Linked DNA regions of Sporichthya brevicatena. The protein of the gene in region 1 binds, or shares a complex with, the protein of each later gene. Links are inferred from orthologs where the notes say so. Each region holds a gene or a part of one and is shown in the gene's direction. Other genes may lie near its edges. The genes, in order: uvrA and mfd.

Region 1 (9,684 bases):
CGTGCGCGACGAATAGATGACGAGATCGAATGAACGCTTCTCCACCTGATCGGTGGCCCACGCGCTCCAGGCTCGGCAATTCTCCGTTAGCCGGTCGGACTCCAGCTGCAATGGCACCGCGTTCGGGAAGCACCGGCCGGCGAGAAATGTCTCGATGGCGACGCTGCGCCCCTCGAACATTCGCTGCAGCGCGGGAAGCCAGTGCTCGGCGTGCGAATTGCCGATCAGGGCGATACGAACCCTCGCCTCGGGGTCACCGTAGACACACGACTTCAATCGTGTGAAAGGGGGATCGTTGCGGCAGTCCTCCTGCGCTGTGTCCGGAGCGTCCCTGCTTGCCAGCGCGGGTCGCGGCAGCACCTCGGAGAAGGTCCGGGAGCTGCATCGGGCGCCCGACGACTCCATGGAAGCCGCGGCGAAGCAGGGGTCGTTCGACCGTGCCAGGATCTCCTGCGCGTCCGAACGGATGCGACGATCGACCTCGCCCACCTGGAAGAGCCCGGCCGCCACGACCGCGCTCATGCCGAGCGCGGCAAGAGCGGTCGGCGTCAGCACCGGTCGGGTCCAGGTCCGGGTCCTCGCCGGATCCTCGACGTATCGCTTAGTGAGGGCGGCCAGCGCCACGGTAAGGCCGAGGATCCCGACCTTGTGGTCGAACGTCAGTTCGGTGCCGATGGCCCAGGGGGTGACGACGATCAGGGGCCAGTGCCAGAGGTAGACCGAGTAAGAGATATCGCCCAGGTACTGGGCCGGGCGCCATCCGAGCACGCGGTTGGTGCCTCGGCCCTGCGGCACGTCGGCGGCGATGACGAGGGCGGCGCCCACCACCGGCAGCAGGGCCGTGTACCCAGGGAACGCGGTCGCGCTGCTGTATCTGTAGCTCGCCACGCAAATTGCGATCAGGCCGATCGACGCGACCGTCGTCCGGGACCAGGTTCGGCTCGGACGTCGAACCCGGGCGGTCCGAGCGCGTGCCGCGACGAGCGCGGCGAGCAGGCCGCCGAGCGCCAGTTCCCACACGCGGGTGGTCGTCACGAAGTACGCGGCGGCGGGATTGCGGGCGGTCTCCGCGATCGACCAAACCAGCGACGCCCCGAGAACACTGGCCATGCCGACGAAGGCCCAGCCGTGGGCCCGCCGGGCGGCGCCCCGCGCGAGCAAGGCGCACGCCAGGAAGAGGATCGGCCAGAACAGGTAGAACTGTTCTTCGACGGACAATGACCAGTAGTGCTGTAGCGCGCCAGGCTCCTGGTCGGCCGCCATGTAGTCCACGGACGAATCCGCCAGGCGCCAGTTCTGGAAGTAGAGGGCCGATGCGGTCGCGTCTCGCGCAGTCCGTTCCCACTCCGTCTCCGGCGCGAATCCGCGGACCGCCACGAAGGTGACAGCGATGACCAGGAGCGCGGCAGGCAACAGGCGCTTGATGCGGCGCACCCAGAAGTGCGTGAGGTCCTCCAGGCTCTCCGGCCACCGGCGCAGGAGGTGCGTGGTGATCAGAAAGCCTGAGATGACGAGGAAGACGTCTACGCCGACGAATCCGCCGGGAAGCGCGTCGGGCCAGAGGTGATAAGCCACGACGGAACCGACCGCCAGCGCACGCAGCCCTTGAATGTCGGCGCGAGGCGCCGATTCGGCAGGCTTCGGCGCCGACCGCGCGGGTGCCCGCACGGGCCTCGACTCGTGCACGTAAGAGCCGTGCCCGGTTACGGCGAGGCCAATCCTTGTCGAGAACGTACCCAACTCGCAGTGACCCGCCGCGCGATCGATCACCAGCCCCGGGAACGCCACTCCGCGAGGTTGGGGCGTTCGTGGCCGAGGGTGGTGTCGGCGCCGTGGCCGGGGTAGACCCAGGTCTCGTCGGGGAGACGGGCGAAAAGCTTGGACTCGACGTCGTCGATCAGCTTCGCGAAGTTGTCCTTGTCCCCGAAGGTGTTGCCGACGCCGCCGGGGAACAGGCAGTCGCCCGTGAACAGGTGGGGGTGACCTGACGGGTCGTCATACAGCAGCGCGATGCTGCCGGGCGTGTGGCCGACGAGGTGGATCACCGACAGGTTCACCTCGCCGACGCTGACTGTGTCGCCGTCGGAGACCGGGTCGTCGGTCGGGACCGGGATGCCCTCGGCGTCGAGGTGGTGGGCGGTGGTCCGGGCGCCGGTCTCCTGCTTGACCTCACCCAGCGCCTGCCAGTGGTCGTAGTGCTGGTGGGTGGTGACGATGCGGCCGAGGGAGCCGCCGACCATCCCGAGGATCGTGCCCGCGTCGTTCGCCGCGTCGATCAGCAGCTGCTCCCCGGTGCGCCGGCACCGGAGCAGGTAGGTGTTGTTGTCCATCGGCCCGACCGAGGCCTTGCTGATGACCAGGCCGGCCAGTTCCCGGACGTCCGGGGCCCCGCCGAGCGTGACCTTCCCGGTGTAGGTGCGCATCGAGTGCCTCCCGTCGATCGTGGGCGCCATCCTCACACGCCGCCACCCTCTACCCGCGAGCCCGCTGTTCTCCCTAGAGTGCGCAAATGCGGACATTCAGGGATCTTTCAGGCGGCATATCCTTCGCGCTCGTCGCCGTGGTGGGCGCCCCGGCGGCGGTGGTCGCCCTCCCGTCCGCGGCGGTCGCCCGGACGGCGGCGGTCGCTCCGGTCATGAACCTGCAGGCCAGGGCGTACGTGGACGAGGTCGTTCTCTACTGGCAGCAGGACTTCTGGAACCCCGGGCACACCGCCGTCGTCCGCGGTCTGCCCGGGACCCTGCCGCCGAGCAGCCCGACCGACGGTTTCGGGGTGGCCGTGGGGTCCGGGGCCTCGACCGCGACCGTCCACGGGCTGGAAGCCAACACCCCGTACTCGTTCGCCGTCTTCGCCCAGGACCTGGCGGGGGAGTACGCCGCGCCCGCGACCATCACGGTCAGCAGCCTGCGAGTCACGCTCTCCTCGGCGGCGCAGGTCGTCCTCGAACAACCCGTGACGCTGAGCGGCCGAGTGACGGATGCGATCACCGGTGCCCCGGCGGCGGGCCTGCGCGTTCACTTCTTCGCGGTTCCGCTCACGACCGGGGAGCTCATCCCGATGCCGCAGACGGGGACGCAGTCGGACGGGCGCTACTCGATCCAGCTGTGGCCGCGGGAGAGCGCCCAATTCGTTGCGGTCGTAGAGGGGGACTGGCAGCACCTCGCCGGCAGCGCGGTGAGCCGAACCGTCAAGGTTCTCTCCCAGGTTGTCCTGAAGCCGCTGGGTCGGATGCAGCCGCTCGGGGCGCTCGTCTGGTTCAAGGCGACCGTCTTCCCCAGGTCCACCAAGGCCCTCGCTCTGCAGCAGCGGATCGGGAAGAAGTGGAGGACGGTGGCGAAGGTGAAGCCGAAGCGCGGAGTCGCGCAGTTCAAAATCAAGCCGACCAAGCGTGGCAAACACTTCTTCCGTGCGAAGGGCGGCGGGGTGCCCGGAGTCGCGGCGGGGACCAGCAAGACCAGGACGATCACCATTCGCTGACGTCGCGGGTCGTCATTCACCCGCTGACCTGCCCGAACGCCGATTGTCGGACCCCCCACCTACCATGGCCGCGGGTCCGGTCCAGGGCCCGAGCGGGGACTGCGAAGGGCACAGAGTGGCGGAACGTCTGATCGTCCGAGGGGCGCGGGAGCACAACCTCAAGGACGTCTCCCTCGACCTGCCCCGGGACAGCCTCATCGTCTTCACGGGCCTGTCCGGCTCGGGCAAGTCCAGCCTCGCGTTCGACACGATCTTCGCCGAGGGCCAGCGCCGCTACGTGGAGTCCTTGTCCGCGTACGCCCGGCAGTTCCTCGGGCAGATGGACAAGCCCGACGTCGACTTCATCGAGGGCCTGAGCCCGGCGGTCTCCATCGACCAGAAGTCGACCTCCCGCAACCCCCGGTCGACGGTCGGCACCATTACCGAGGTCTACGACTACCTGCGTCTGCTCTACGCCCGCGCCGGCCGCCCCCACTGCCCGCAGTGCGGCCGCCCGATCGCGCGCCAGACCCCGCAGCAGATCGTCGACCGGGTGCTCGAGCTCGAGGAGGGCTCGAAGTTCCAGGTCCTCGCCCCGGTGATCCGCGAGCGCAAGGGGGAGTACACCGAGCTGTTCCGCGAGCTCGTCTCCAAGGGCTTCTCCCGCGCCCGGATCGACGGCGTCGTGTACCCGCTCACCGAACCGCCGAAGCTCAAGAAGCAGGAGAAGCACACCATCGAGGTGGTCGTCGACCGCCTCGCGGTGAAGGCCTCCGCCAAGCGCCGCCTGACCGACTCGATCGAGACCGCGCTCGGTCTGTCCAGCGGTCTGGTGACGCTCGACTTCGTCGACCTCCCCGAGGACGACCCCCACCGCGAGCGCGTCTTCTCCGAGCACCTCGCCTGTCTCTACGACGACCTCGACTTCGAGGAGCTCGAGCCGCGCTCGTTCTCGTTCAACTCGCCGTTCGGCGCCTGCACCGAGTGCACCGGCCTCGGCACCCGCATGGAGGTCGACCCCGAGCTGGTCGTCCCCGACCCGTCGCTCTCGCTCGAGGAGGGCGCCGTCCAGCCCTGGGCGAGCGGCCACTTCTCCGAGTACTTCGGCCGGCTGCTCGTCGCGCTCGGCGACGAGCTCGGGTTCAAGACGACGACGCCGTGGGAGAAGCTCCCGGCCAAGGCAAAGCAGGCGATCCTGCACGGGCACGACCACCAGGTGCACGTGAAGTACAAGAACCGCTACGGCCGCACCCGCTCGTACTACACGGGTTTCGAGGGCGTCCTCCCGTGGATCAGCCGCCGGCACGCCGAGGCCGAGAGCGACGCCAGCCGCGACCGCTACGCCGGCTTCATGCGCGAGGTCCCGTGCCCCGCCTGTCACGGCGCGCGGCTCAAGCCGGTCTCCCTCGCCGTCACGCTCGGCGGGAAGTCGATCGCCGAGGTCGCCGCGATGTCGATCGGCGACTGCGCGGTGTTCCTGCGCGAGCTGCAGCTCTCGGCGCGTGAGGCGCAGATCGCCGAGCGCGTGCTCAAGGAGGTCAACGCCCGCCTCGGCTTCCTCCTGGACGTCGGCCTCGACTACCTGTCACTCGACCGCGCGGCGGCGACGCTGGCCGGCGGCGAGGCGCAGCGCATCCGCCTCGCGACGCAGATCGGCTCCGGCCTCGTCGGCGTGCTCTACGTCCTCGACGAGCCGAGCATCGGCCTGCACCAGCGCGACAACCACCGCCTGATCGAGACGCTGGTGCGTCTGCGCGGACTCGGCAACACCCTGATCGTCGTCGAGCACGACGAGGACACCATCCGCACCGCGGACTGGGTCGTCGACATCGGCCCCGGCGCCGGCGAGCACGGGGGACAGGTCGTCTTCTCCGGGCCGTACCAGGAGCTGCTCAAGGTCGAGGACTCCCTGACCGCCGCGTACCTCTCGGGCCGGCGCGAGATCGCGGTGCCCAAGATCCGCCGCAAGCCGCAGAAGGATCGCAAGCTCGTCGTCCGCGGCGCGCGCGAGAACAACCTCAAGGACGTCACCGTCGAGTTCCCGCTCGGCTGCTTCGTCGCCGTCACCGGCGTCTCCGGCTCCGGGAAGTCCAGCCTCGTCAACGACATCCTCTACAACGCGCTGGCCAAGCACCTGTACCACGCCCGCGAGGTCCCGGGCCGGCACACGCGCATCGACGGGCTCGACCAGATCGACAAGGCGATCCACGTCGACCAGTCGCCGATCGGTCGCACGCCGCGCTCCAACCCGGCCACCTACACCGGCGTCTTCGACAACATCCGCAAGCTGTTCGCCGAGACGCAGGAGGCGAAGGTCCGCGGCTACCAGCCGGGCCGGTTCTCCTTCAACGTCAAGGGCGGACGCTGCGAGGCGTGCGCCGGCGACGGCACGATCAAGATCGAGATGAACTTCCTCCCGGACGTCTACGTTCCGTGCGAGGTCTGCCACGGAGCGCGCTACAACCGCGAGACGCTTGAGGTGCACTACAAGGGCAAGACGATCGCCGAGGTCCTCGACATGCCGATCGAGGAGGCCGCGGAGTTCTTCGCCGCGATCCCCGCGATCGCGCGGCACCTCAACACCCTGGTGCAGGTCGGGCTCGGGTACGTCCGGCTCGGCCAGCCCGCCCCGACGCTCTCCGGCGGTGAGGCGCAGCGCGTCAAGCTCGCCTCCGAGCTTCAGAAGCGCTCCACGGGCCGGACGATCTACGTCCTCGACGAGCCCACGACCGGCCTGCACTTCGAGGACGTCCGCAAGCTCCTCGGCGTGCTGACCAGCCTCGTCGAGAAGGGCAACTCGGTGGTCGTCATCGAGCACAACCTCGACGTGGTGAAGACCGCCGACTGGGTGATCGACATGGGTCCGGAGGGCGGTTCCGGCGGCGGGACCGTCGTGGTGACCGGGACGCCCGAGGACGTCGCAGCATGTGCTGAGAGTCACACCGGTCGGTTTTTGGCGCCGCTCATCGGCCTATCCGGCCACTCGGCGCAATCCACGAACCGCACGGCGACGAAGCAGATTACGAAAAGGACAAAGGCGGCAGCTCGAGGCAGATCGGCATCAAGCCGCGGGTAGCCTTTCGAACGCCCTGTCAGGTTCTTCACATTTGCCCCGCCAAACTCGGAGGTTTTCCATGTCTGCTGCGGAAACGCCCAACGTCCCGGAGGGTGCGGAAGAAGCCGTTCCCGGCCGGCGCGTCGTGCTCCGCGGGATCTCGGCGCTGGGTCTGGCCGCCTTTGCGGCCCCGCTCGCTGCGTGCGGCGGGGACGACGACGACCCGACCGCGGCCGAGGCGACCCCCGAGACGACTCCCGAGGTGACCCCCGAGGCCACCACCAGCGCGAAGCCGTCCAAGACGGCCAAGCCGACCAAGTCCGCGGAGCCGACGGCGACCGCCGACGCCACGAAGACCGCCAAGCCCGAGGCGACGCCGAAGGCGACCCCGAAGCCCGACAAGGCGCCGAAGCTCGTCAAGGCCAGCGACACCCCGCTCGCGGCCACCTCGGACATCCCGGTCAACAGCGGCGCGCTGTTCGAGGCCGACGAGTACGTCATCACCCAGCCGAAGGCCGGTCAGTTCATCGGCTTCGACTCCCTCTGCACCCACGAGGGCTGCCCGGTCGACGTGTTCGACACCCCGGGCAAGATGAGCTGCTCGTGCCACAGCTCGGACTTCACGCTCGACACCGGCAAGCCGACGGCAGGTCCGGCGCGCAAACCGCTGCCGAAGAAGCCGATCATCGTCGAGGGTGGTCAGATCTACAAGGCGAAGGAAGCCTGAGCTCCCGCCTCCGCACGACCCGCATGAGGACCTCCCGGCGCGTAGCCGGGAGGTCCTCATATTTTCCGTTCCGAGCAGCGGCAAATGGCCGATCCGCGATTAGGCTCCCGCTGTGGTTCCCCGACGAGTAGTCCTCCGCGGCGCGTTCGCCGTCGGGCTCCTCGGCGCGACCGGAACCCTCACCGGCTGCGGGGACGACAGCCCGAACGCCGGCGGCGCCGCCCCGGCCACCGACCTGACCGCCACCGAGCCCGCACGGACCGGGCGTCCGACCGCCCGGCCCACGTCCAAGTCGGACGTCTACCAGCGCAGCCCCGAGCCCCGCCCGGCGCGCAGCACCGACCCCTCGAACGGAACCGACCCCTCGGCGCAGCCCGCGGCGACCACGGACCCGACGGCGGACCCGTCCGGGGAGCCCACCGTCGGCAGCCGCCGCGGTGACGACCTCGCCACGGCGCGCAACGAGCCGACCCCGGAACCGACCCCGAGCCCGTCACCCACGCCGGAGCCGCTGCCCCCGGGGGCGGTCGCCCGGACCTCCGACATCCCGGTCGGCGGGGGCAAGACGTTCCCGGAGAAGAAGCTCGTCGTCACCCAGCCGACGCCGGGGCAGTTCCGCGCGTTCGACGCGCGGTGCACCCACCTGGGCTGCCTGGTCGACAAGGTCGAGCACGGGCAGATCGTCTGCCCCTGTCACGGCAGTCGCTTCTCGATCGACGACGGCCAGCCCGAGGAGGGCCCGGCCCTGCTGCCGCTGGCCGCCAAACCGGTCGCGGTCGACGACGCGGGCAACATCCGCAGCGAGTGAGCTCGCCGCGTCCGCAGTCGAGTGACGAGAGCAACGCGGACCGGTAACACCCCGTTCAAGCGCGGATGATGTGCTCCTCCCGTGACACAGCCCGCGATCGAGAATCCTGAAGCTCCCGCCCGCCGCGTCGTCGTCCGCGGCGCGCTCGCCCTCGGCCTGACCGCCGCCGGCGGCGCCTCGCTGGCCGCTTGCGGCGGCGCGGACTCCTCCACCCCGGATGCCGCCGGACCGCAGGGCGTGCCCGGCCCGCAGGCGACGCCGGCGCCCGGCACCTCGCTCGGCCCGACGGAGAAGGTGCCCGTCGGCGGCGGCCTGATCTTCGGCGGCGGCGCGAACGTCGTCGTCACCCAGCCCACCGAGGGCGCGTTTCACGCGTTCAGCTCGATCTGCACGCACTCGGGCTGCCCGGTCACCAAGGTGCACCGCGGCGTGATCGAGTGCCCGTGCCACGGCAGCCGGTTCTCGATCGAGGACGGCTCCGTCGAACGTGGCCCGGCGCAGCTCCCGCTGCCCGCGGTCGAGATCACCACCGACGGCGGGACCATCACCGTCGCCTGAGTCCTTCGCCCGACCAGAGGCCCGCCACGGTCGTCGGAGGGATTGCATACCCTCAGGCCCGTGGCGGACCCAGCGACCTACCGACCCCGGCCCGGGTCCATCCCGGACTCGCCGGGCGTCTACCGGTTCTCGGACGCCCACGGGCGGGTCATCTACGTCGGCAAGGCGAAGAGCCTGCGGGCCCGGCTGAACTCCTACTTCCAGGACATCGCGGCCCTGCACGCCCGGACGCAGACCATGGTCCAGACGGCCGCCAAGGTCGACTGGACGGTGGTCGGCACCGAGGTCGAGGCGCTGCAGCTGGAGTACTCCTGGATCAAGGAGTTCGACCCGCGCTTCAACGTCCGCTACCGGGACGACAAGTCCTACCCGAGCCTGGCGGTCACGCTCAACGAGGAGTTCCCGCGCCTGCAGGTCATGCGCGGCCCGAAGAAGCGCGGCGTCCGGTACTTCGGTCCCTACGCCCACGCCTGGGCGATCCGGGAGACCCTCGACCTGCTGCTGCGCGTCTTCCCGGCGCGGACGTGCTCGGCCGGCGTGTTCAAGCGCGCCGGCCAGGTCGGCCGGCCGTGCCTGCTCGGCTACATCGGCAAGTGCTCGGCGCCCTGCGTCGGGCGGGTGTCGCCCGAGGAGCACCGGCGCATCGTCGAGGACTTCTGCGACTTCATGGCCGGCCAGACCGCGACCTATCTGCGGCGCCTGGAGAAGGAGATGCAGGCCGCCGCCGCCGTGCAGGAGTACGAGCGCGCGGCTCGGCTCCGCGACGACATCGGCGCACTCAAGCGCGCGATGGAGAAGAACGCCGTCGTCCTCGGCGACGGGACCGACGCCGACGTCATCGCCCTGGCCGAGGACCAGCTCGAGGCGGCGGTGCAGGTCTTCCACGTCCGCGGCGGGCGGGTGCGCGGCCAGCGCGGGTTCGTCGTCGACAAGGTCGAGGACGTGACGACGGGCGACCTCGTCGAGCACTTCCTCCAGCAGCTCTACGGTGACGACACTGACCCGGCGTCAGCTGAGGGTTCCGGCGACGGTGAGGCGGTGCCGCGCGAGGTGCTCGTTCCCGAGCTGCCGGCCGACAC
Region 2 (10,376 bases), on another replicon or contig:
GAGGGCGTAGTTCACCGTCGTCTGGCCGGCGTCGGTGTCCTCGCCCCACTCCCGGTTGATCGCGACGGCCCGGACCGCGCCCGTGCCCGGTTCGGTCATCACGATCGCGCTCGCGATGTCGTGACCGCGCGCGATGTGGTCGTCGACGGCGGCCTCGGCGGCCTGCTGAACCTTGGGGTCGAGCGTCGAGCGGATCGTGAGCCCGCCCTCGTACAGTCGCTCCATGCGTTCGGCAGGAGAGCTGCCGAGGCTCTTCATCGCGCGGACCTCCGCCACGACGTAGCCGCAGAACCACGGGTGGGGGGAGTCCGCGCAGCCGAGGCGCAGCGGGGTCGGTTCCAGACGGAGTGGCTCGGCCTTCGCGGCCTCGGCCTGCTCGCGGTTGATCCGGCCGACCTCGGCCATCCGGGTCAGCACGACGTTGCGGCGCTTCGTGGCGTTGTCCGGGTTCTTGATCGGGTCGTACGCGGTGGGCGCGCGCACGATGCCGGCGAGCAGCGCGCTCTGAGCCAGCGTCAGGTCCTTCGCGGGCTTGCTGAAGTAGCGTTGGGCGGCGACCTGAACGCCGTACGCGCCGTTGCCGAAGTAGACGAGGTTCAGGTAGCGCTCGAGGATCTCGTCCTTGTCGAGTCGGCTCTCCACCGCGAGGGCGGCTCCCATCTCGCGGATCTTGCGGGAGATCGTCGTCTCGGTGGCCCGGCTGACGTCGTCGTCGTCCTCGGCGGCCGCGACCTGCGCCTGCTTGACGTACTGCTGCGTCAGCGTCGAACCACCCTCCTCGACGCCCCCGGCCGCGATGTTGGCCGTCAGTGCGCGCACCATCCCCACCGGGTCGATGGCGCCGTGGTCGTAGAAGCGGTTGTCCTCGATCGCGAGCACGGCGTCCTGCACCGCCGGGGCGACGTCGGTGAGGTCGACGTCGACGCGGTCCTGCACGCCGAACGTCGCGATCACCGAGCCGTCGGTGGCCAGCACACTCGATCGCCGCGGGGCGTCGGGCGCGACCGCGGAGGAGGGGATCCACTCCTCCAACGCCACGGCCTGAGACTCCGTCAGCGAGTACAACCCGGCCGCCAGCGTCGCCAGCAGCGCGAACACCACGGCCCCGACGGCGCCGACGACGCGTGGCCCCCCGGCCCGGATCTGTTCCCCCAGGTTCACGCGCGTTCCTCCGCGTCGGCGTCGCTCGGCAGACTCTCGGTGAGGCCGACCCGGTCCACCACGCGGTGGTACCGCTCCCCGAGGAGACCGCCGGCGACCGCGCCGAGCGCCGCGACGCCGAGCGCGCCGAGTCCGAGGGCCACCGTCGCGATGCCGGGCACCAGCGAGAGCGCGACGTCCCGGAAGCCGAGGTCGAGCACGAGCGCGAGCAGGAACAACGCGACCGGGACGCCCACGGTCCATCCGCAGACCGCGACCCCCTGCAGCAGACCGTCGAACCGGGCCATGCGCGCGGCCACGTAACCCCCGCAGAGGAAGGCGCCGAACAGGACGACCGCGAGCAGGATCGCGCCGAGGATGCTGACCGCGACGGCGTTGGACGCGGCGCCGTCGGTGGCGCTGTTCGGGTCGGTGCCGAGCACGACGCCGATCGCGATCATCAGCGCCAGGACGCCGGAGGTGAGCAGCACGGTCATGCCGACCGCGGTGACCCAGCCGAAGAACGCGGCGCCGACCTGGACACCACCGAACACCCGGCGCTGCCGGGCGACCACGGCCTCCGGGCCGATGCGGTGGCGGCTCCGGCGGCGTCGCAGCTGGGTGGGCAGGACGGTCCCGGTGCCGATCCGGGCTGGGGTCACCGACACGGTTCGGCTCCTCGGGTGGTGGACGGACGGGTTCGCGGGCGCGGGGTGCGGGACGGCGCCGCTCGGTCGAGCAGCGCGAGCGCCTCGCCGGCGGACGCGGGCCGCTCGGAGGTGCGCAGTCGGGTGCAGGCGTCGATGACGTCCCAGAGGGCCGGCGGCGCGCTCGCCCCGACGCAGACCTCGAGCAGGACGCCGCAGGAGTACAGGTCGGAGCGGTAGGTCGGGGCGACGCCCTCGAGGACCTCGGGCGCGACGTACCGCGCGGTCCCCATGACCTCCCCGGTCTGCGTCAGCCGCGCGGCGGCGGGGGAGAGGGCGATGCCGAAGTCGAAGAGCTTCGCGTCACCGGTCTCGGTGAGGAGCAGGTTGGACGGCTTGATGTCGCGGTGCACGACCCCGGAGTCGTGGACGTAGGCGACGGCCTCCAGGAGGTGGCGCGCGAGCGTCATCGCGTCGGGCGGGTCGTCGGCCTTCATCCGCTGGGCGAGGGTCTTCCCGCGCACGTACTCCATCGCGAGGTAGGGCCGGCGATGGTCGCCGCCGTCGTCGACGACCGCGACGAGCCGCGGGTGCCGCAGCGTCCCCGCGATCTGGGCCTCCCGGCGGAAGCGGTCGACGAACTGCGGGTCCAGCGCCAGGGAGTCCGCGAGGATCTTCACCGCGACCGCCTCGAACACCGGGGCCGGGCCGCGGTGATCGTCCGCCAGCCAGACCGACGCCATCCCGCCCGTCCCGAGCAGCCGCCGCAGTCGGTACCGGTCGCCGAGCCCGAAGGGCGCCCCGGCGCCGAGTTCGCCGGCCGCCTCGACGGCCCGGCCCGCCGGCTGGGTCGCGTCGAGGAGGGGCGGTGTGGAACTCCGACGCTGTCGCATACGAAGGAGCGGCTACCCGCCGTTCCCCCCGGCACGCAGTCCGCAGCCGCTGCGAAAGATCTGTTCGGTAGATCACGGTGACCTCGCCCGACACGCCGGACAACACGCGGACGAATCCGGACACGTCGGACACACCTCCGGAGGGGTCTCGACGGAGGCGAGATCGGTTCGGAAACGAGTGCCGAGTCCCGACCTACGGTCCATCCCCGTGTCTCCCACCGACCACGCGCACGGCCGGCTGTGGCTTGGCTCACCACGGCGCCCCTCGCGTTCCCGCCCGAGCCGCCGCGGCCGCCATTCCCTCGCCGCGGCCGTCGCCCTCGCCCTCGTCGGCGCCGCTCTCGCGGGCCCGGTGATCGCCGACGAGTCGGCCGCCGACGCTGCTGACGCCGACGCCGCCGAGACCGCGGCCGCTGCCGTCGGCCCCGCCGGACCGGTGCCCGCCCCCGGGGACCGGTTCCTGGCCCGCGGCTGGGAGCGCAGCGCGCCGTCCGTGCCGGCCGGTGCGCTGCCCGGCGTCACGGCGGAGCCCGTCCGGGCGGACGAGCGGGCCTCCCGCGCCGCGCCGCGCCCGGAGCTGGTCCTGCGCCGCCCCGAGGCCGTGCTCGGACAGCCGCTGCCGCAGCAGGTGCTCGCGAAGCCGATCCGGCGGCGCGCCACGCTGCCGAAGCTCGGCGGCGCCTGCGGGTACAACCCGCGGATCCAGCAGTTCCCCGCACTCGACGCGCACCAGATGGCGAACGCGCGGACGATCGTCGCCGTCGGGAAACTGCTCGGCCTGCCGCCGCGGGCGGCCGTCATCGCGGTCGCGACGGCCTACCAGGAGTCCTGGATCCGCAACCTGAACTGGGGCGACCGCGACTCGCTCGGGCTCTTCCAGCAGCGCCCGTCCTACGGCTGGGGCACCAAGGCGCAGATCCGCACCCCGGCCTACGCGGCGGCCGCGTTCTACGGGCCGCTGGTCGCGATCCCCGGCTGGGAGCGGATGCCGCTCACCGTCGCCGCCCAGGCCGTCCAGCGGTCGGCGTTCCCGAACCGGTACGCCCAGTGGGAGCTGCTCGCCGCGACGGTCGTCGACCGGCTGCTCGAGGTGCCGGACCGGCAGCTGCGCTGCCGCCGCTGAGGATCAGCGGCCGGGGCAGAAGATGCCTTCGGCCTGGATGTTCTCGTCGGCGTCGGTGTCCTCGAAGCCTTCGAGGAACGCGGTGAACGCGGCCGAGAACGCCGCATCGTCCCCGGTCTTCGCGGCCTCGACGACCTTGGCGTAGCTCTCGTCGCTGTAGCGCTGGAACGCCTTCATCGCGGCGGCGGCCGCCCGGTCGGCCTCGGTCACCGGGAGCTTGGCGACCTCGGCGTCGAACTTCTCGACCAGCGCCGCCAGCTTCGGCTCGTCCTCGAGGAACTGCTCGCGGGTCGGGTCCTCGCCGCCGGTGACGTCGAGACTGTCCGCCGAGAGCTGGTCGCAGAGCCGGTTGACCTTGTCCGCGAAGCTGCCGGGGGCGGGGAACGGGCTCTCCGAGGCCTCGATGTCCTCGCCGAGGTCGTCGGCGTCGGAGTCGTCGTCGCTGCATCCGGCGAGGGCGAGGAGCAGCACGGCCCCGATCGCCGCCGCGCGTCGCCAGGGCCCACTCCGCTGCGTGCTCATGCTCGCGATCCTTCCAAACGGTCGGCCCGGACGCGCTGTCGCCGGGCCGACGTAGGCTGAGCTCACCCCGGTCCGGTTTGCGGATCCGGGGTGTTCGCGTTGTCCGCACCCGCCTGGGAAGAGACTCACCGTGCCGCTGTCCGGTCTCCTCGACGTCGTCGCCACCGACCCGGTGCTCGCCGACGCGCTGATCCGCGCCCAGGCCGGCGACCTGCCGAGCCTGGACCTGATCGGCCCGCCCGGGTCGCGCCCGTTCGCCCTCGCCGCGCTCGCCGCCCGCACCGGTCGCCCGGTGCTCGCCGTGGTCGCGACCGGCCGCGAGGCCGACGACCTGCAGGCCGCCCTGTCCGCGCTGCTCCCGGCCGAGCGCGTCGCGGTGTTCCCCTCCTGGGAGACCCTCCCGCACGAGCGGATGTCGCCCCGCGCCGACACCGTCGGCCGCCGGCTCGCAGTGCTGCGCCGGCTCACGCGGCCGCTGCCGGACGACCCCGCCGCGGGGCCCCTCGACGTCGTCATCTGCCCGGTGCGCAGCCTGGTGCAGCCGATGGTCCCGGGCCTCGGTGAGCTGGAGCCGGTCAGCCTCCGGGTCGGCGACGAGGTCGAGCTCGACGCCGTCGTCGACGGCCTCGCCGCGGCCGCCTACGCCCGCGTCGACCTCGTCGAGCGCCGCGGTGAGTTCGCCGTCCGTGGTGGTCTGGTCGACGTGTTCCCGCCCACCGAGGAGCACCCGCTCCGCGTCGAGTTCTGGGGCGACACGGTCGAGGAGATTCGCCCGTTCAAGGTGGCCGACCAGCGCAGCCTGGAGTCGGGGGAGAAGGCCGAGACCCGCGAGACGCTGTGGGCGCCCCCGTGCCGGGAGCTCCTGCTCACCAAGGAGGTCCGCGACCGCGCCGCCGCGCTGCGCACCTCGCACCCGGAACTGGAGGACATCGTCGGCCGCATCGCCGACGGCATCGCGGTCGACGGCATGGAGGCGCTCTCGCCGGTCCTGGTCGACCACATGGAGCTCCTCGTCGACCAGATGCCCCCGAACACGCTGATCGTCGCCTGCGACCCGGAGCGCGTCCGCGCCCGCGCCGTCGACCTGGTCCGCACCAGCCAGGAGTTCCTCGAGGCCTCCTGGTCCGGCGCCGCCGCCGGCGGGAAGGCCCCGATCGACCTCGGCGCCGCCGCGCTCCGTGACCTCGGCGAGGTCCGCGAGCACATCCGCGGCCTCGGTCTCCCGTGGTGGACGATCGCGCCCTTCGCCTCCACCGACTCCGCCGACGACACCGTTGCGCTCGACGAGGTGGCTGCAACAGCGACCGATCCTTCGGCCGCTGCGCTGGGGGCGCGGGCGCCGGAGGCCTACCGCGGCGAGACCGCGCGGGCGGTGGCGGACGTTCAGGCCTGGCTGGCCGACGGGTGGTCGGTCGTGATGGTCGCGGCCGGGCACGGCACGGCGCAGCGGACGGTCGAGGTGCTGAGCGCCGACAACCTCCCGGTGCGACTGGTTGACGAGGTCGCCGGTCCGCCGGAGCCGGGCGTGGCGCTCGTGACGTGCGCGGAGCTCGCGACCGGGTTCGTGGACGAGGCCCGCAAGCTCGCCGTTCTCACCGAGTACGACCTCACCAGCCGGGCCGGGATCTCGACCAAGGACCTGCGGGGCCGGATGCCGAGCCGGCGCCGCAACATGGTCGACCCGCTGCAGCTGCGGCCGGGGGACTTCGTCGTCCACTCCCAGCACGGCGTCGGCCGCTACGTCGAGATGGTGCAGCGCACCGTCGGCGGGGCGACCCGCGAGTACCTCGTCATCGAGTACGCGCCGAGCAAGCGCGGCCAACCCGGCGACCGGCTGTACGTCCCCTCGGACGCGCTCGAGGCCGTCACCCGCTACGTCGGTGGCGAGCAGCCGGCGCTGCACCGCCTCGGCGGCGCGGACTGGCAGAAGGCGAAGGGCCGTGCCCGCAAGGCGGTCAAGGAGATCGCGGGCGAGCTGATCCGCCTCTACGCCGCCCGCACGTCGGCTCCCGGGCACGCCTTCGGGCCGGACACCCCGTGGCAGCGCGAACTCGAGGACGCCTTCCCCTACATCGAGACGCCCGACCAGCTCGCGGCCATCGACGAGGTCAAGGCGGACATGGAGAAGCCGTACCCGATGGACCGCGTGATCTGCGGCGACGTCGGCTACGGCAAGACCGAGATCGCGGTCCGCGCGGCGTTCAAGGCGGTGCAGGACGGCAAGCAGGTCGCGGTCCTGGTGCCGACGACCCTGCTGGCCCAGCAGCACTTCCAGACCTTCTCCGACCGGTACGCGCCGTTCCCCGTGACCGTGCGGAACCTCTCGCGGTTCAACACGGCCACCGAGACCGAGGCCGTCATCTCCGGTCTCGCGGACGGCAGCATCGACATCGTGATCGGAACGCACCGCCTGCTCTCGCAGACGACGCAGTTCAAGAACCTCGGGCTGATCATCGTCGACGAGGAGCAGCGCTTCGGTGTCGAGCACAAGGAGCAGCTGAAGAAGCTGCGGACCCACGTCGACGTGCTCACGATGTCCGCGACCCCGATCCCGCGAACGCTGGAGATGTCGATCACCGGGATCCGGGAGATGTCGACGATCCAGACCCCGCCGGAGGAGCGGCACCCGGTCCTCACCTTCGTCGGGCCCTACCAGGACAAGCAGATCCAGGCCGCGATCCGTCGAGAGCTGATGAGGGAGGGTCAGGTCTTCTACGTCCACAACCGGGTGGAGTCGATCGAGAAGGCCGCGAAGCGCCTGGTCGACCTCGTTCCCGAGGCGCGGGTCGCGACCGCGCACGGGCAGATGAACGAGCACACGCTCGAGCAGGTCATCGTCGACTTCTGGGAGAAGCGCTTCGACGTCCTCGTCTGCACGACGATCGTCGAGACCGGCCTGGACATCTCCAACGCGAACACGCTGATCGTCGAGCGCGCCGACGTGCTCGGCCTCGCGCAGCTGCACCAGCTGCGTGGCCGCGTGGGCCGGTCGCGCGAGCGCGGGTACGCCTACTTCCTGTACCCGCCGGAGAAGCCGCTGACCGAGACCGCGCACGAGCGGCTCGCGACCATCGCGCAGCACACCGAGCTCGGCGCCGGCATGTACGTCGCGATGAAGGACCTCGAGATCCGCGGCGCCGGCAACCTGCTCGGCGGCGAGCAGTCCGGGCACATCGAGGGCGTCGGGTTCGACCTCTACGTCCGGATGGTCGGCGAGGCTGTCGCCGAGTACAAGGCGCAGGGGGAGGGCAAGGACGCCCCGCCCTCGGAGGTTCGCGTCGAGCTGCCCGTCGACGCCCATATCCCGCACGACTACATCCCCGGCGAGCGGCTGCGCCTGGAGGCGTACAAGCGCATCGCGGACATCGGCTCGATCTCCGGGCGGGACCCGGAGGAGGACATCACCGCCGTCCGCGACGAGCTCACCGACCGCTACGGGCCGGTGCCGACCGAGGTGGAGAACCTGCTCGCCGTCGCGCGCTTCCGCTCGCTGGTCCGGGGCGCCGGGATCGAGGAGGTGACGGTCGCCGGGCCGCACGTCCGGTTCAGCCCGGTGACGCTGCGGGAGTCCCAGCAGATGCGCCTGCAGCGCCTGTACCCGAAGTCCGTGGTGAAGGTGCCCGTGCGTACGATCCTCGTGCCGCGCCCGAGCACCGCACGGGTCGGTGGAACCCCGCTCGTCGGCCTGGAGCTGCTGGACTGGGCCCGCCAGGTCGTCGAGCTGGTGACCTCCGACATCTCGAGCGCCAACACCGCCGGCAAGTCCTGAGGAGATCCGCGTGAACCGCAGCAGGCGCGTCGCGCTCCTGTTCGCCGCCGTCGTGACGTTCGGCGGTCTGTCCGCCTGCGAGCCGAGCCAGCTGGGTGCGGCCGCGATCGTCGAGGACCAGCGGATCACCGTCAGTGAGATCCAGGGCTACCTGGACCAGGTCCGGGACCAGCGCAAGGAGTACGGCCTGCCGACCCAGCTCGACCGGGACGCCGCGCGCGTCGAGGTCGAGCGGCGGGTGCTCAACCTGGTCTTCGAGCGCGCCGCGCAGCAGATGAACATCCGCGTCACCGAGGCGGAGATCGAGAAGACGCGCGCCGCGGAGACCCGGTCGGCGGACGAGATCGCGGAGCTCGCCGCGCAGAACAACGTCACGGCCGACTCCCTCGACGAGGTGTACCGGCGCTTCACCATCGAGCGGTTGATCAGCGAGGCGATCGAGCAGCAGCTCCCGAACGCCGGCGAGGTCCAGCTCAACGAGGAGTTCGCGCGGCGGCTGGTCGCGGTCGCCGAGTCGCTGCGGATCAAGGTGAACCCGCGGTACGGCACGTTCGATCCGAAGGTGGGTCAGGTCATCGCGACCCAGTGGGACTTCCTCAAGGCACCCAAGGGGTGAACCGCCCCGACCGCCCCGGGGCGGCGCTGCTGGAGCTGGTGGCGGTCATGGACCGTCTCCGCTCGCCGGGCGGGTGTCCCTGGGACGCCGAGCAGACCCACACCTCGCTGCTGAAGTACCTCGTCGAGGAGACCTACGAGACGATCGAGGCCGTCGAGTCCGGGGACCGCGCGCACCTGCGCGAGGAGCTCGGGGACCTGCTGCTGCAGGTCGTCTTCCACGCGCGCATCGCGGCCGAGGACGCCGAGGACCCCTTCGACATCGACGACGTCGCCGCCGGGATCTCGGCCAAGCTGGTCCGCCGGCACCCGCACGTGTTCGCGGACGTCGTGGCCGAGACGGCCGCCGACGTCGAGGCGAACTGGGAGAAGCTGAAGGCGCAGGAGAAGGGCCGCTCCTCCGCGATGGACGGGGTGCCGCTGGCCCAGCCCGCCCTCGCGCTCGCGGACAAGCTGCTCTCCCGGGCCGAGAAGGCCCCGCTGGTCCTGCCGGTGCCGCAGGCGGACGTCCCGGCCGACGCCGACCTCGGTGAGCTGCTGTTCGCCACCGTCGCCGCGGCCCGGGCCCGCGGTCTCGACGCCGAGGCCGAGCTGCGCGCCGCCTGCCGACGCTTCGCCGCGACGATCCGGGACCTGGAGCAGACCGCAGCCCGTGAGCCGGGGGAGGGCGGGGGAGCATGACGACCACGGCAAACGGAGCCGACTACACCGAGGCGTTCGTCGCCGCCGCGGCGGCGATCCTCGACGAGCACCTCGCGCTCGACCCGGTCACCGCGACCGCGCTCGGTGACCACCGGTTCGACGACCGGCTGCCCGCGACCGGCTCCGTGGCCCGCGCCGACGAGCTCGCGCGGCGGACGGCCCGCCTCGACGAGCTGGCCGCGCTGCCGCCGGCCGCGAGCGCCGCGGAGTCCGTCGACCGCGAGATCCTCGCCCACCACCTGCGCCGGCGGGTCTTCGAGCTGACCGAGCTGCGTGAGCACGCGTGGAACCCGCTGGAGGCCAACCCGGGCACGGCGCTGCACCTGCTGCTCGCCCGCGAGTTCGCCCCGGCCGCGGACCGCATCCGGTCCATGGCCGGCCGGCTGGCGGCCGTCCCGGCCACCCTGACCCAGGCCCGGGCGGACCTTGAGGCGATGCCGGCGATCCACGTCGAGACCGCGATCGGCCAGTTCACCGGGACGCGGACGCTGATCGCCACCGAGCTCGAACGCACCGTCGCCGCGGCGAACGACCCCGGGCTGCGCGCGCTGATCGAGCCCGCCGCCGAGGCCGCCACCGAGGCGCTCACCGAGCACCTGGCGTGGCTGTCCGACCGCCTGCCGGAGGCGACCGGCGACCCGCGGCTCGGGCCGGAGCTCTTCGCCCGCCGCCTGCGGCTCACGCTCGACACCGACGACGACCCCGACACCCTGCTGGCACGGGCGGAGTCCGAGCTGGAGCGGATCAGCGAGGAGATCGCCGAGACCGCCGCGCGGATCGACGGCGGCCGCCCCGGGCCCGGGCAGGTCCGGCGTGTGCTCGACGGCCTCGCCGCCGAGGCCCCGACCAACCACACGATCGTCGGCCTGGCCGAGCAGACGCTGGTCGAGACGACCGCCTTCGTGCGCGAGCGCGACCTCGTCACCGTCCACGACGACCCGGTCGAGATCGTCGTCATGCCCGAG

The links.
Region 2: the proteins of uvrA (region 1) and mfd are in contact, whole or in part, in a crystal structure (PDB 4DFC), measured with the Escherichia coli proteins. The link is inferred for Sporichthya brevicatena from one-to-one orthologs.

Annotation. Positions count from the first base shown.
Region 1 is NZ_BAAAHE010000024.1:84,511-94,194, reverse strand. Bases 3,245-6,733 are described here. They hold uvrA (excinuclease ABC subunit UvrA), read left to right. Parts: upstream 3,245-3,593; coding sequence 3,594-6,533; downstream 6,534-6,733. Other genes in these bases: ABD401_RS15120 (Rieske (2Fe-2S) protein), read left to right, coding at 6,592-6,733; ABD401_RS15130 (hypothetical protein), read left to right, coding at 3,245-3,478. Also shown: ABD401_RS15140 (acyltransferase family protein), read right to left, coding at 1-1,788; ABD401_RS15135 (MBL fold metallo-hydrolase), read right to left, coding at 1,767-2,423; more of ABD401_RS15130, read left to right, coding at 2,510-3,244; more of ABD401_RS15120, read left to right, coding at 6,734-7,239; ABD401_RS15115 (Rieske (2Fe-2S) protein), read left to right, coding at 7,352-8,047; ABD401_RS15110 (Rieske (2Fe-2S) protein), read left to right, coding at 8,129-8,605; excinuclease ABC subunit UvrC, read left to right, coding at 8,666-9,684. UniProt on the Escherichia coli protein: The UvrABC repair system catalyzes the recognition and processing of DNA lesions. UvrA is an ATPase and a DNA-binding protein. A damage recognition complex composed of 2 UvrA and 2 UvrB subunits scans DNA for abnormalities.
Region 2 is NZ_BAAAHE010000050.1:38,598-48,973, reverse strand. Bases 4,114-8,294 are described here. They hold mfd (transcription-repair coupling factor), read left to right. Parts: upstream 4,114-4,455; coding sequence 4,456-8,094; downstream 8,095-8,294. Other genes in these bases: ABD401_RS23345 (SurA N-terminal domain-containing protein), read left to right, coding at 8,105-8,294; ABD401_RS23355 (hypothetical protein), read right to left, coding at 4,114-4,325. Also shown: ABD401_RS23375 (transglycosylase domain-containing protein), read right to left, coding at 1-1,161; ABD401_RS23370 (hypothetical protein), read right to left, coding at 1,158-1,808; ABD401_RS23365 (serine/threonine-protein kinase), read right to left, coding at 1,799-2,680; ABD401_RS23360 (hypothetical protein), read left to right, coding at 2,889-3,803; more of ABD401_RS23355, read right to left, coding at 3,807-4,113; more of ABD401_RS23345, read left to right, coding at 8,295-8,710; ABD401_RS23340 (nucleoside triphosphate pyrophosphohydrolase), read left to right, coding at 8,707-9,390; ABD401_RS23335 (DUF885 domain-containing protein), read left to right, coding at 9,387-10,376. UniProt on the Escherichia coli protein: Couples transcription and DNA repair by recognizing RNA polymerase (RNAP) stalled at DNA lesions. Mediates ATP-dependent release of RNAP and its truncated transcript from the DNA, and recruitment of nucleotide excision repair machinery to the damaged site.